DNA from 2 places in the Kitasatospora sp. NPDC057692 genome. Region 1 is predicted to be linked to the other one. Evidence: riboswitches for the same ligand, from Rfam matches in the RefSeq annotation. Region 1 holds a riboswitch; the other holds the start of a gene.
What was found. Region 1 has a riboswitch for glycine ahead of gcvP (aminomethyl-transferring glycine dehydrogenase). Riboswitches for the same ligand answer to the same signal wherever they lie in the genome.
Positions count from the first base shown of each region.

Region 2: another riboswitch for glycine. It lies ahead of gcvT (glycine cleavage system aminomethyltransferase GcvT); the one in region 1 lies ahead of gcvP (aminomethyl-transferring glycine dehydrogenase).

Region 1 covers NZ_JBHVIV010000026.1:91,485-99,128, reverse strand. The annotation lists gene ACFVFS_RS17110 (vancomycin high temperature exclusion protein) at 126-830, shown strand; gene ACFVFS_RS17105 (DNA polymerase IV) at 883-2,289, shown strand; gene ACFVFS_RS17100 (MFS transporter) at 2,440-3,930, opposite strand; gene ACFVFS_RS17095 (PRC and DUF2382 domain-containing protein) at 4,078-5,262, opposite strand; glycine riboswitch at 5,478-5,581, shown strand; gene gcvP (aminomethyl-transferring glycine dehydrogenase) at 5,822-7,644, shown strand, end outside.
Region 2 covers NZ_JBHVIV010000057.1:44,498-52,141, forward strand. The annotation lists gene ACFVFS_RS27700 (ABC transporter substrate-binding protein) at 1-167, opposite strand, end outside; gene ACFVFS_RS27705 (ABC transporter permease) at 224-1,213, opposite strand; gene ACFVFS_RS27710 (enhanced serine sensitivity protein SseB C-terminal domain-containing protein) at 1,694-2,641, opposite strand; gene ACFVFS_RS27715 (enhanced serine sensitivity protein SseB) at 2,815-3,618, opposite strand; glycine riboswitch at 3,806-3,913, shown strand; gene gcvT (glycine cleavage system aminomethyltransferase GcvT) at 4,133-5,254, shown strand; gene gcvH (glycine cleavage system protein GcvH) at 5,344-5,727, shown strand; gene glyA (serine hydroxymethyltransferase) at 5,849-7,117, shown strand; gene ACFVFS_RS27735 (L-serine ammonia-lyase) at 7,306-7,644, shown strand, end outside.

The sequences.
Region 1 (7,644 bases):
TATCCCCCCCCCCCGCGCGGGCGGGGGCCGGGGCGGGCCCCCCCCCGCCCCCCACGGCGTCGTCGTGCCCGGTGACACCCGACGAGGGAGGGCACGTGCGGTTCGGAACCGGGATCCCCGGCCTGCTGGCGCGCCGGGCGGTGCGGCTCGGGCTGCGGCTGCGCCGGCGGCCGGCGCAGCGGCGGCTGTTCCAGCTGGTGACGGTCGGCTGCGCGGTGGCGCTCGCGCCCAGTGCGTGGCTGTGGCTGGCGGCGGGGGACCGGGTGGGCACGGTGGCGAGCGCGCCCCCGGCCCCGGTGGCGGTGGTGTTCGGCGCCGGGCTGTTCGACGGCAGGCCCTCGCCGTACCTGGCGCACCGCCTGGACGCGGCGGTGGAGCTGTACGGGACCGGGAAGGTCCAGGCGGTCCTGGTGACCGGTGACAACAGCCGGGTGAGCTACGACGAGACCGACGCGATGCGCGACTACCTGGTCGAGCACGGGGTGCCGGACGCGCGGGTGGTCGGCGACTACGCGGGCTTCGACACCTGGGACTCCTGCACCCGGGCGCACCGGATCTTCGGGGTGGACCGGGCGGTGCTGGTGAGCCAGGACTTCCACGTCCGCCGGGCGCTGGCGCTCTGCGAGGCGGCGGGCATCGAGTCGTACGCGGTGGGGGTGCCGGAGGTGCGGGACGCCACCTGGCTGTACGGCGGGCTGCGGGAGATCCCGGGCGCCGGGAAGGCGGCGCTGAACGCCTGGCTGCGGCCGGACCCGCTGTTCCTCGGCCCGAGCGAGCCGGGGATACCGCGGGCGCTGGCGGAGGCGGGCCGGGAGCAGGCGGCGCGCTGAGGCGGGGGCCGGGTTCGGCGGTGTTGTCGGACCCGTGCGGCATGATCGGCAGGTGCGGTCACTGCCGAGCATCATCCACCTCGACATGGACGCCTTCTTCGCGTCGGTGGAGCAGGCGGCCAAGCCGAGCCTGCGCGGCAAGCCGGTGATCGTCGGCGGGCTGGGCGGGCGCGGGGTGGTCTCGACCGCCTCGTACGAGGCGCGGCGGTTCGGGGTGCACTCGGCGATGCCGATGGCCCAGGCGCGCCGGCTCTGCCCGAACGCGGCCTTCCTGGCCGGCCGCTTCGAGGCCTACCGGCAGGTGAGCGAGCTGGTGATGGCGCTGCTGCGGGAGCTGTCGCCGCTGGTGCAGCCGCTGAGCCTGGACGAGGCCTTCGTCGACCTGGAGGCCGGTCCCTACGGCCCGGTGCTGGCCGAGGCGGAGCACGGCACTGGGGAGCGGCTGGTGCTGGCCCTGGCGGAGGACCTGCGGGCGGACATCGAGCGGCGCACCGGGCTGACCGCCTCGGTCGGTGCGGCCGGGTCGAAGCTGATGGCCAAGATCGCCTCCGAGCGGGCCAAGCCGGACGGCCTGGTGCTGATCGAGCCGGGCGAGGAGCGGGCGGTGCTCGGGCCGATGCCGGTGCGGGCGCTGCCGGGGATCGGTCCGGCCACCGAACAGGTGCTGCGCCGGGCCGGGCTGAACACGGTGGCCGAGCTCGCCGAGGCCGGCGAGGCGGAGCTGGTGCAGCTGCTGGGCAAGGCGCACGGGGCGGGCGTCCACCAGATGTCGACAGGACTGGACGACCGGCCGGTGGTGGCGGACCAGGACGCCAAGTCGGTCTCGGTGGAGGACACCTTCGAGGTGGACCTGGCGGACCGGGACCGGGTGCTGCGCGAGGTGGAGACGCTGGCGCTGCGCTGCGTGCGGAGGCTGCGCGGGGCCGGGCGCTCGGGGCGGACGGTGGTGCTGAAGGTCCGGCGCTTCGACTTCTCGACGCTGACCCGCTCCGAGACGCTGCGCGGTCCGACGGACGACGAGACGGTGATCGTGGAGACGGCCCGGCGGCTGGTCTCGCAGGTGGACATCACGGGCGGGGTGCGGCTGCTGGGGGTCGGCGTGGCGCAGCTGGCCGACTACACCCAGGAGGACCTGTTCGCCCAGGCCGTCCGGGAGGAGGCGGAGGCCGCGGCGGCGGCCGGGGCCGGCCCGGAGGAGGAGCCGGAGGCGGCCGAGGAGGAGGCCGCGGTGGTGCGGCGCTGGCTGCCCGGGCAGGACGTGCGCCACGCGGAGCTGGGGCCGGGGTGGGTGCAGGGCAGCGGCGTGGGGCGGGTGACGGTGCGTTTCGAGACGCCGTGGAGCGGGCCGGGGCGGGTGCGCACCTTCGCGGTCGAGGACCCGGCGCTGGAGCCGGCCAGGCCGCTGCCGCTGCGCGAGGGGTGGCCGGTCGCGTCGGGGGAGGACGCGGACGGGGAGTAGGCCCGGGGCGGGACGCGAAGCGGCCCCACCCGGCAGGGGGGCCGGGTGGGGCCGCGTGCGGTTCCGGGCCGCGGACGGTCGCGATGCCCTCGGCGACCGTCCGGGTCCGGTCCCCGCGCCCTGTCCCTGGGCGCGGGGTCGGACGCCTCGTCAGGCGTCGGTCTTCACCGGCTTCCGGCCGGGGGTCAGGTCCGCCGTCCGGTTGCCCTCGGTCACGACGGCGGCCGGCTTGACGGTGCGGATGAGGAAGGGGACGGCGCCGGCGACGACGCAGACCACCGCGGCGGTCCAGAAGGCGTGCCGGTAGGCGTCCAGGGTCGGCAGCGAGACCGGGATCGGCAGCTTCATGGTGTCGCCGGTGAGGATGGCGGCCATGACGGCGGTGCCGATCGCGCCTCCGACGGTGCGCAGCACGGCGTTCATGCCGTTGGCGATGCCGCTCTGCTCGACCGGGACGGCGCCGTTGATGTAGGCGGGCATCGCCGAGAAGGCGAGGCCGATGCCGAGGCCGAAGATCGCCGAGGAGAGGTAGATGTCGCCCTCGTGGCTGTGCCGCAGGGCCAGGTAGGCCATCGAGACGGCGCCGAGGACGCCGCCGAGGACCAGCGGCGGGCGCGGGCCGCGGCGGGCGATCAGCAGGGCGCCGAGCGGGGCGGCGACCATCGAGCCGAGGGCGGAGGGCAGCAGCATCACGCCGGCGTGCAGCACGGTGGCGGTGAAGCCGTAGTGGGCGAGCTTCTCCGGGGTCTGGGCGAAGTTGCTGATGACCATGAAGGAGCCGTACATGCCGAAGCCGATCAGCAGGCCGGCGAGGTTGGTGAAGGCGACGGCCGGGCGGGACATCATCGCCATGTCGACCAGCGGGTGGGCGACCTTGACCTCGATGACGCCCCAGATCAGGGCGACCACGGCGGCGACGGCGAACAGGCCGAGGGTCCTGGTGGAGGTCCAGCCCCAGTGGTTGCCCTGGCTGACCGCGACCAGCAGGGCGGAGAGCCAGGCGGCGAGGGTGAGCGCGCCGAGCGGGTCGGCGCCGCCGTCCTTGTCGGTGACCGGGTCGGTGGGCACCCGCAGGGCGACCAGGGCGACCGCGATCAGGCCGAAGACCAGGCCCATCCAGAAGATCGACTTGTAGCTCCAGTGCTCCAGCAGCAGGCCGGTGGCGACCAGGCCGAGGCCGCTGCCGACGCCCATCGAGGCGCTGATGGCGGCGACGCCGCCGGTCACCTTCTGCTTGGGCAGCTCGTCGCGGACGATGCTGATGGCGAGCGGCAGCACGCCACCGCCGGCGCCCTGCAGCACGCGGGCGACGACCAGCCAGGTGAAGGAGTGGGTGGAGACCGCGAGGGCGGAGCCGGCGACCAGGCCGGCGAGGGAGATCAGCAGCATCGGCTTGCGGCCGCGCAGGTCGCCGAAGCGCCCGAGGAGGGGGGTCAGCACGGCGGCGGACAGCAGGTTGGCCGTCATCAGCCAGGTGATGCTGGAGCCCGAGACGCTCAGTTCCCTGGCGAGCGAGGGCAGGATCGGGACGACCGCGGTCTGCACCACGCTGAACGACAGCATCGCCAGGATGAGGGCCGGCAGGACCCGGGCGCTGCTCTGCTTCTCGGCCGCGGTGGTGGGCTGTGGTGCCTCACTCACGGTTGCTTCCTCCCGTACATAGTGAATGAACTGAAGTAACCATGCAGGGAGATACTTCAGTGTGTCAAATATCCATAAGTTAAGCCTTGGTAAAAAGGAAGGACCCCGGCCGTGGCGGCCGGGGCCCCGGGGTGGTGGGGGAGAGGGTCAGGCGAGCGGGCGGGCCGGCACCGGGCGGGCGGGCGGCGGCGCGGTCGGGGCGGCCGGGGAGTCGTCGTGGATCTCGACCTGCTCGCGCCGAAGCTCCTCGCGGACCACCTCCTCGGTGGTGTACCGCTCGACCACCAGGCGGACCCTTTCGAGCGGCGCCAGGTACTTGCGGACCACCGGGCGCTCCTCACGGAGGGTGATCTCCTCCACGGCGTCGGCGATCTCCTTCTCGTCCAGCGCGGCGCGCTCGGCCTCGCCGACCGGGATCCGTTCGACCCGGACCCGCTCGTGGACCACCGGGACCCGGCGCTCCACCTGTTCGGTGGTCACGTACTTGCGCAGTCTGGCGGTGCCGATGACGTGCCACTCGGTGGTGACGTCCAGGCGCTCCTCGCGGCAGGTGATCTCCACCGGGCGGGTGGGGGCGGGGTCGGTCGGGCCGCCCTCCGTCCGGGCCGCCCGCGGCTGAGGCTGAGGCTGCGGCAGCGGTTCGACGGCCGGCGGAGGCGGGGCGGGCGCCGCGCTGGGAGCGGCGGGAGCGGCGGCGACGGGGGCGGGAGTGGTGGGAGCGGGCGGAGCGGGGGTGCCGGGCGCCGCGGGGGTGACGGGCGCAGGGGTGGCGAGGTGCCGCACGGGGGCCTCCGGGGTGGGGTCGGCCGGTTTGCCGAGGTCGGCTGCCCGGTGGAAGGTGAGTTGCTTGGCCGGGCGGTCCGCGCCGGTGCCGTTGGTCGCGCCCGTCCCGTTGGCCGGGCCCGTCCGGTTCGCGGCGGGCGCGTGCAGCGCCGCGGTGCCGGCGCCCGCGGTGGTGCCGAAGTCGAGGTCGGCCGGTTCCGCCCCCGGGCCCTCGCCCGGCGACGGCCGTCCGTCCGCCGGGGTGTCCAGGCCGTAGTAGCGGTAGAGCTGGAGTTCCTGGGCGGGCGACAGGTGCTGGCCCACGCCGAAGTCCGGTGACTCCTTCACCAGGGACTTGTCGTAGGGCACCCGGAGCTCCTCGCCGGAGAACTCGCTCGTGGTCAGGGGGACGAAGGCGTCCCGGCCGAAGATGCCGGTCCGGACGGCGGCCCATTCGGGGCGGCCGCTGGCGTCGTCCAGGTACACCTCGTCGATGGTGCCGATCTTGTCCCCGTTGCGGTCGACCGCCTTGTGGCCGATGAGGTCCCGGGGGTCGATGTCGGTCTGCACTCTTTCTCCTCCAGTGCGGTGAGCTCGCGGAACGCCCGCGGGACAGTGCCACTTCACACCAAATGCCATGAACCGGACGTGCGCGAGCGGGGTGCGGCCGGACGGGCCCGGGGCTGAGCCGGCCGGGTCACCGCCGCCGTCAGCCGCGAAGTCGCCGAAGGACCTGACGCACCCGTGATCGCGGCGCCTCCCGCTGGTACCCTGGGCGCGACCGCCGAGCCCGCTCGGGAGAGTCCCCGACAGCGGAAGCCGCTGGTCGGGGCGCCGAAGGAGCAACTCCTCCCCGGAATCTCTCAGGCATCCGTACCGTGCGGGATAGGTCACTCTGGAAAGCAGGGCAGGATCGCGGGCGAGGGAGCCGGCGGACCCCACCCTCACCGACGGTGCAAGCCGGCGGGGCGTCCCACGGCGCTCCGCGCGGGCGAAGCTCTCAGGTCCCGATGACAGAGGGGGAGGCCTGTCGGGTTCGTCCGACCGGTCCGCTCCGCTGTTGTCCGCAACGGCGAGGCGCCCGGCGTGCGCACCCCCGCCGGTCCGTGACCAGGAGGCCTCGACCACCATGAACGCCCAGCCGAACTCGGGACGCCCCACCACCCCCGCGACCCTCACCGAGCTCGAACAGGCCAGCCCCTTCGAGACCCGCCACATCGGCCCCGACGCCGCCGCGCAGGAGAAGATGCTGGCCCAGGTCGGCTACGGCTCGCTGGACGAGCTGGCGACCGCCGCCGTCCCCGAGGCGATCCGCTCGATCACCGCGCTCGACCTGCCCGCCGGCCGCAGCGAGGCCCAGGTCCTCGCCGAACTGCGCGAGCTGGCCGACCGCAACACCGTGCTCACGCCGATGATCGGCCTGGGCTACTACGGCACCCACACCCCGCCGGTGATCCTGCGCAATGTCATGGAGAACCCGGCCTGGTACACCGCGTACACCCCGTACCAGCCGGAGATCTCGCAGGGGCGCCTGGAGGCGCTGCTCAACTTCCAGACCCTGGTCTCCGACCTGACCGGCCTGCCCACCTCCGGCTCCTCCCTGCTGGACGAGGGCACCGCGGCCGCCGAGGCGATGGCCCTGGCCCGCCGCGTCACCAAGGTCAAGGGCGGTGTCTTCCTGGTCGACGCCGAGACCCTGCCGCAGACCGTCGCGGTGATCAACACCCGCGCCGTGCCCACCGGCGTCGAGGTGGTCGTCGCCGACCTGTCCGAGGGCATCCCGGCCGAGATCGCCGAGCGCGGCGTCTTCGGCGTGCTGCTCCAGTACCCCGGCGCCACCGGCGTGGTCCGCGACCTCGCCCCGCTGATCGAGCAGGCCCACGGCCTGGGCGCGATCGTCGCCGTCGCCGCCGACCTGCTCGCCCTCACCCTGCTGAAGTCCCCGGCCGAGCTGGGCGCCGACCTCGCCTGCGGCACCTCCCAGCGCTTCGGCGTGCCGATGGGCTTCGGCGGCCCGCACGCCGGCTACCTCGCGGTGCGCGCCGAGTACGCCCGCTCGCTGCCCGGCCGCCTGGTCGGCGTCTCCGTCGACGCCGACGGCAACCGCGCCTACCGCCTGGCCCTGCAGACCCGCGAGCAGCACATCCGCCGCGAGAAGGCCACCAGCAACATCTGCACCGCCCAGGTGCTGCTCGCCGTGATGGCCTCGATGTACGCCGTCTACCACGGCCCGGACGGCCTGGCCGCCATCGCCCGCCGCACCCACCGCTACGCCGCCGCCCTCGCCGAGGGCCTGCGGGCCGGCGGTGTGGAGCTGCTGCACGGCGAGTTCTTCGACACCGTCACCGCCGTCGTCCCGGGCCGCGCCGCCGAGATCGCCGCCGCCGCCCGCGCCAACGGCATCAACGTCTTCCAGGACGGCGCGGACCGGATCTCGGTCTCCACCGACGAGACCACCACCCGCGAGCACCTGGCGGGCGTCTGGGCCGCGTTCGGCGTCGAGGGCGTCGAGGTCGCGGAGAACGCCGACGCGCTGCCCGCCGCGCTGCTGCGCGAGGACGAGTACCTGACCCACCCGGTCTTCCACAGCTACCGCTCGGAGACCGCCATGCTGCGCTACCTGCGCCGCCTGTCGGACCGGGACTACGCGCTGGACCGCGGCATGATCCCGCTGGGCTCCTGCACCATGAAGCTCAACGCGACCACCGAGATGGAGTCGGTGACCTGGCCGGAGTTCGGCCAGCTGCACCCCTTCGCTCCGGTCGACCAGGCCGAGGGCTTCCTCACCCTGATCCGCGGGCTGGAGCAGCAGCTGGTCGAGGTGACCGGCTACGACGCCGTCTCCCTCCAGCCGAACGCCGGCTCCCAGGGCGAGCTGGCCGGCCTGCTGGCCGTCCGCGCCTACCACCACGCCAACGGCGACACCCGGCGCGACGTCTGCCTCATCCCGTC
Region 2 (7,644 bases), on a different contig from region 1:
ATGCCCTTGGTGGCCGCGTTGGCCCCGGAGCCGCCGGCGGCCTCGGTGCTGCTGCCGGTGGCGGTGGACTTGGCGTCGTCGCTCTTCTTGCTCGACGAGCAGCCGGTGACGACCAGGACCGCGGCAGCGGCCATGGCGGTCAGCGCGACGGTACGGGACCTACGCATGGGTGAGATCAACCCCTTGAGGAAGTGGTGGCTGAACGGAGGATCCTGACGCTGTGTCAGTTGCTCTTGGGATCGAGGGCGTCACGCAGCCCGTCACCGAGCAGGTTGAAGGCGAGCACGGTGAGGAAGATCGCCAGACCGGGGACCACCATGTACTGGGGGTCCACCTGGTAGTACCGGATCGCGTCCTGGAGCATCCCGCCCCAGGAGGCCTGCGGAGGCTGGATGCCGACGCCGAGGAAGCTCAGCCCGGCCTCGAAGAGGATGTTGGTCGGGATCAGCAGGGTCGAGTAGACCAGGATCGGACCGACCAGGTTGGGCAGCAGTTCCTTGAACAGGATGAACGGGCCCCGGGCGCCGAGGCTGCGGGCCGCGTAGACGAACTCGCGCTCGCGCAGCGAGAGGGTCTGTCCGCGCACGATCCGGCCGATGTAGGGCCAGTTGAAGAAGCCGATCACGAAGATCAGCACCAGGATGTGCAGCGGCAGGCCGTGCAGCCCGAACGCGCCGCCCTGCAGCGACGTGGAGATCGCGATCGCGAAGAGCAGCAGCGGGAAGGCGAGGAAGACGTCCATCACCCGGCTGATCAGGGTGTCCACCCAGCCGCCGTAGTAGCCGGCCATGATGCCGAGCACGGTGCCGATGGTGTTGGACAGCACGGTCGCGCCGAAGGCGACCAGCAGGGAGACCCAGGAACCCTCGATCACGCGGGTGAGCAGGTCACGGCCCTGCAGGGGGTCGACGCCGAGCGGGTGGTCCCAGCTCATCCCGCCCCAGTCGCCGAGCGGCAGGCCGCCGAGGTCGGCGTCCAGCAGGTCCTGGTTGAGGGCGTCGGGGTCGAGCCCGAAGACCGACTCGATCGGCTTGGCCAGCACGGCGAGCAGGATCAGGAGGATCACCACGATGCCGCCGGCGACGGCGGCCTTGTCCCGCTTGAAGCGGGTCCAGGCGATCTGGCCGAGCGAGCGGCCCTCGATCTTCTTGGCCGGGCTCGCGGCGGCGTCTGCCCCCGGTGCGTTGCCGGCGGTCTTGATGGGTGCGGTCATGGTCAGTTCGGTCCCCTCGCCGACGGTGGCCGGCCCACGGGTGCCGGACGCCGGGATCGGCGGCTCGGCTGGTGCGGACGTGCTTGGGTGCGGACGTGCGGAGGTGCAGGTGCGGGTGCGGGGGTGTTCCCAGCGGTACGACGTGCTCAGTACTGCTGCCACGCGGGATGGGCGTCACGTGGATCATGCGGTCCGCCAGCGCGTTCGCCTTTGTGAGGCGCCAACCACGCGCGGTGGGCTGTTGCAGAACTCTCTGCCATCCGAACTGGCTTGCGCCAGCCCTGCCAACCGACAGATGCCCAACTGTGATCTGTCCGCATGCACCTCCCGAATCTTCGGCATATCCCTCTTCACACAGCTGTAACAGCCATGTCAAGATGTCTGCCACCCACTCCGCGGAGAACGTCCGGAAAACGCCGAAACCGGCCTGACAGAGTGTCAAGCCGGTTCCTGTGATGGATGTTTGGCGCGTTTGAGCGGTCAGCGACCGGGGTAGCCGGGCCACGGCTGCTGCGGCGGGGGCTGCTGCCCCGGCCAGCCCGGAGCCGGCGGCCGGGTGCCGTAACCGAAGCCCTGCCCGTGCGCCGGACCCTGCTGCGAGGCGTACGGCGGCGGGGGCACCGGCGGGTACGGACCCGTCTGCGGACGGCCGTGCCCGGCCGCCTCCCGGTCGTAGAACGGGCGGGCGTTGGCCCGCATCCACAGCGCCACCGGGTCGTACTCGTCCGCCATCGCCACCGTCGAGACCGCGAGCCCCTCCGGCGCGACCGCGATCGCCCGCTGCATCAGCGCCCGCACGGCCTCCACGGTGGGCGGCGAACTCTCGTACAGGTCAAGGCCGATGGCGAGGTACGGTTCGCCCACGGACGGCCGCACCCAGGCCCGGCGCAGCGCCTTCACCGCGCGCACCTCGACCGCCTGCCGCTCCAGCAGCGCGAAGAACTGCTGCGCCGGCACCTGCGGCTCGCTCAGCTTCAACGGCCCGGCCGGCAGCCGGTCCAGGCCCGCCGCGACCCGGCGCAGATCCGCCCAGGGCACGCCCACCCCGCCGCCCGGGGCGTGCGGGTTCAGCCACAGGCCCCACCGGGTGCGGTACAGCGAGGCCGCGATCTCCCGGCCGGAGATCACCTCGTGCGCCCGCGCCCAGCCGGACGCCGCCAGCTGCTCGGGCGAGGTCACGGCCGGGGCGTACCCGTGGCCGCTGATCTCCATGTTCCCGTACCGGGCGTCCGGACTGCCCGGCGTGCCGTGCCAGAGCAGCATCCAGACCCGGCCCTCGGCGAGCGCGTGCAGCATCGTCTCGTAGGCCTCGTAGCGCTCCGGCGCCACCTCGCGCAGCGCGCGCTCCAGCGCGCCCGGATCCGGGCGTCCGGTGGGCGCCTGGCCCCAGGGCCCCGGTGCACCGCCAGCTACCGATCCCGCACTCATGCGCCCACCTCGCTGCGCTTCTTCGTTCCTCGTCCGTCACCGGCGGCCCGGCGGCCGTCAGCACGCACCCTATGGGGCGGTTGCCGACCACCGCCACGCCGACGTGCCAGGGTCCCACCGCCGCCCCGCCCGAACCCGCCCGGCGGATGCCGGACGGACGGCCGGAGTCCGGATCAGCCCCGTACGTAGAAGGGCGCGACCCGGGTCACCAACCAGTCGACCACCGGATCGTCCGCGAGGTCGAGCAGTACGAGGTGGACGCCGCCGGGCAGCGGCGCGGTTCCCAGCGCTCGCCCCAATGCCTCGTTCACCGCGGCCGGGTCGGCCGGGGCCAGCGGGTCCAGCTGGACGCCGACGAACATCACGGTCGGCTCGCCCTCGACGCTCGCCAGCGCCCGCCGCGCGGTCAGCACGCCCGGCAGCGCCGCGAGCTCCCCGCGGCAGGCGGCCAGGAACGCCTCCGGGTCCTCCCCCGGCACCGGCTCGCGCAGCGCCACCCGGCCGCCGCCGGGGGCGTCCGGCGCGTCCTGGGCGGCGTCCCAGCGGTCCTCGCGCGGCCCGCGGCGCAGCTCGGCCACGCCCTCCGGCGGCACCGGGATGCCCACCGCCGCCTCCGGGTTGACCGCGATGCCCACGCCCAGCGGCAGACCGCGGGCGAACTCCCAGACCGGCGCGACCGCGAACGGCATCCCCGGCGCCTGCTGGAGGAACACCTCCTGCGAGGAGAACACCGGGACGTAGGGGTCGCCGGCCAGTTCGATGACCGGCAGGTCCAGCGACCGCCCCTGCGGGTCGCCGCCCGACGGCAGCGGGATCCACACCTGGCTGCGCGCCAGCACCTCGACCACCCGCGGGGTCGCGCCCGGGTCGCCCAGCGCGGCGGTGAGCACCTGCTCCAGCTCGTTGGCCGGCCACCCTCCGGCCGGCGGCGCCGAATCCGCCCCGCCCCACCCCTGCTGCTCCACCGGGTACCCCATGCGCCGCCGTACCGCCCTCTGCTCGCCGATGCCCGCAGCCTAGCGTTCCGGCGCCGCGCCCGCCCCGCCCCGGGCCGCCGGGCCCGACGTGACGCAGCCCCCTCTCCCCTCATTCCCGCGGACGTGCCATGATGTGCCCGTCTGCGGTGGCATCCACCCAGGCCCCGCCAACTCCATACCGGCCGCTCGAACCCGCGCGGGAGAGTCCGGAGCGCCCCCGTCGAGGAGGCGCAGCCGGCGCCGAAGGAGCAAGTCCTCCCCGGAATCTCTCAGGCACCCCTACCGCACGGGTTAGGCACATCTGGAAAGCGGCGCACGGCCCTGCCGTCCGCCCACCCACGGTGCAAGCCGCCATGCTGTCCCCTACAGGGCAGTGGACGGTGAAGCTCTCAGGTTCGACGACAGATGGGGAGACCCAGCCGCCGCATGCCCGCGCGCAGGGTCCGCCGCCCCCGAAGCAGGGCCGGTCCCGGCGCGCGCACCCCTGAGTGCCCCGACCGAGGAGTTCCTGGCCATGTCGTCCCTCCGCCTCACCGCGCTCGACGCGCTGCACCGCGCCCTCGGCGCCACCATGACCGACTTCGCGGGCTGGGACATGCCGCTGCGCTACGGCAGCGAGCGCGAGGAGCACCTCGCCGTCCGCACCAAGGCGGGCCTGTTCGACCTCTCCCACATGGGCGAGATCACCGTCACCGGCCCGCAGGCCGGCGAGATGCTGGACCACGCCCTGGTCGGCTTCGTCTCCGCGCTGGGCGTGCTGCGCGCCCGCTACACCATGATCTGCGCCGAGGACGGCGGCATCCTGGACGACCTGATCGTCTACCGTCTGCGCGAGGACGCCTTCCTGGTCGTCGCCAACGCCTCCAACGCCCAGCTGGTGCTGGACGAGCTGATCGCCCGTGCCAAGGGCTACAACGCCGTCGTCTCCGACGACCGCGACGCCTACGCGCTGGTCGCCGTCCAGGGCCCGGAGTCCACCGCGATCCTGGCCGGCACCACCGAGGCCGACCTGGCCGGCCTGAAGTACTACGCGATCCTCCCGGCCCAGGTGGCCGGCCGCGACGTGCTGCTCGCCCGCACCGGCTACACCGGCGAGGACGGCTTCGAGATCTTCTGCAACCCGGGCGACGCCGAGCAGATCTGGCAGGCGCTGACCGAGGCCGGCGCCGACCGCGGCCTGATCGCCTGCGGCCTGTCCTGCCGCGACACGCTGCGCCTGGAGGCCGGCATGCCGCTGTACGGCCACGAGCTGTCGACCGACCTGACCCCGTTCGACGCGGGCCTGGGCCGGGTCGTCCGCTTCGACAAGACCACCAACGAGGGCGCCTTCGTCGGCCGCAAGGCCCTGGAGCGGGCCGCCGCCGAGGCCGAGGCCAACCCGCCGCGGGTGCTGGTCGGCCTGGTCTCCGAGGGCAAGCGCGTGCCGCGCGCCGAGTACACCGTGGTCTCCACCGACGGCGAGCCGATCGGCCGGATCACCTCCGGCGCGCCCTCCCCCACGCTGGAGAAGCCGATCGCGATGGCCTACGTGGACGCGGCCCACGCCGCCCCCGGCTCCACCGTCGCGGTGGACGTGCGCGGCAAGCACGAGCCGGTCCAGGTCGTGGCGCTGCCGTTCTACAAGCGCGCCCGCTGACCCCCCTCCCCCCGCTGTTTCCCACGCGAGGCACGTCCGCGCGCCGGGCCGCTTCGTCGTACCCGCTTCCCATCCTGGAGAATGACGCCATGAGCAACCCCCAGCACCTGCAGTACACCGATGAGCACGAGTGGCTGACCACCTCCGCCGCCGGTGAGGTCGCCACGATCGGCATCACCAAGCACGCCGCCGACGCCCTCGGCGACATCGTGTACGTGCAGCTCCCCGAGGTCGGCGACACCGTGACCGCCGGCGAGACCTGTGGCGAGCTGGAGTCGACCAAGTCGGTCAGCGACCTGTACTCGCCGGTCACCGGTGAGGTCACCGAGGTCAACGAGGCCGTCTCGGACGACAACAGCCTGGTCAACAGCGAGCCGTTCGAGGGTGGCTGGCTGTTCAAGGTCCGCGTCGAGGCGGTCGGCAAGCTGCTGAGCGCCGACGAGTACACCGCGCTCACCAACCCCTCGGCCTGAGCCACCGCCGGGGCGGCCGCCGCACCGCGGCCGCCCCGCCTGCGCCCGCCCGTCGCCCGCCGCCCTTCCGGCGACGCGCGGGGCGCGGCCCCTCCCCCTCTCCTCCCGGGAAGACTCCACCATGACGGTTCTGAACCAGTCCCTGCACGCCCTCGACCCGGAGATCGCCGCCGCGGTCGACGCCGAGCTGCACCGCCAGCAGACCACCCTGGAGATGATCGCCTCCGAGAACTTCGCCCCGGTGGCGGTCATGGAGGCCCAGGGCTCGGTGCTGACCAACAAGTACGCCGAGGGCTACCCCGGCCGGCGCTACTACGGCGGCTGCGAGCACGTCGACGTGGTCGAGCAGATCGCGATCGACCGGATCAAGGCCCTGTTCGGCGCCGAGCACGCCAACGTCCAGCCGCACTCCGGCGCGCAGGCCAACGCCGCCGCGATGTTCGCGCTGATCAAGCCGGGCGACACCATCCTGGGCCTGAACCTGGCCCACGGCGGTCATCTGACCCACGGCATGAAGATCAACTTCTCGGGCAAGCTCTACAACGTGGTGCCGTACCACGTGAACGACAAGAGCGGCCAGGTCGACATGGAGGAGGTCGAGCGCCTCGCCAAGGAGCACCGGCCGCAGCTGATCATCGCCGGCTGGTCCGCCTACCCGCGCCAGCTCGACTTCGCCGAGTTCCGCCGGATCGCCGACGAGGTCGGCGCGCTGCTGATGGTCGACATGGCCCACTTCGCCGGCCTGGTCGCCGCGGGCCTGCACCCCAACCCGGTGCCGTTCGCGGACGTGGTCACCACCACCACCCACAAGACCCTGGGCGGCCCGCGCGGCGGCGTCATCCTCTCCAAGGCCGAGCACGCCAAGAAGATCAACTCCGCGGTCTTCCCCGGCCAGCAGGGCGGCCCGCTGGAGCACGTCATCGCCGGCAAGGCCGTGGCCTTCAAGGTCGCCGCCTCGGAGGAGTTCAAGGAGCGCCAGCAGCGCACCCTGGACGGCGCCCGGATCCTCGCCGAGCGCCTGCTGCAGGACGACGTCACCGCGGTCGGCGTCTCCGTGCTGTCCGGCGGCACCGACGTCCACCTCGTCCTGGTCGACCTGCGCAACAGCCAGCTCGACGGCCAGCAGGCCGAGGACCGCCTGCACGAGGTCGGCATCACGGTCAACCGCAACGCCATCCCGAACGACCCGCGCCCGCCGATGGTCACCTCCGGCCTGCGGATCGGCACCCCGGCGCTCGCCACCCGCGGCTTCGGCGCCGAGGACTTCCGCGAGGTCGCCGACATCATCGCCGAGGCCCTGAAGCCGGCCTTCGACGAGGGCGTCGCCGGGGCCCTCAAGGCCCGGGTCACCGCCCTGGCCGAGAAGTACCCGCTCTACCCGAACCTGTAAGTCCCGCCGTTCGGCTGCGGGTGACCGGGCTCACCCCGCCCGGACACCGGGGATTCCGGGGCACCGCGCACACTGGAGAGTGCACGCGGTGCCCCGTCCCGTGTCAGCCGCCCGACCGCCCCGTTCCGCCACCGCCGTCCTCCCTCCCTGCCGGCACCACCCACGAGACCAGACAAGGACGTCCCTCCGTGGCCATCAGCGTCTTCGACCTCTTCTCCATCGGCATCGGTCCGTCCAGCTCCCACACCGTCGGCCCGATGCGCGCCGCCCGGATGTTCGCCCGCCGACTGAAGTCGGAGGGCCTGCTGGCCGAGGTCACGGCCGTCCGCGCCGAGCTGTACGGCTCGCTCGGCGCCACCGGCCACGGCCACGGCACCCCCAAGGCGGTGCTGCTCGGCCTGGAGAACGCCTCCCCGCGCACCGTCGACGTGGACCAGGCCGACCGCGACGTCGAGCGGATCACCGCCGAGAAGCGGATCCACCTGCTCGGCGTCCACGCCATCGACTTCGACCCCGACACCCAGCTG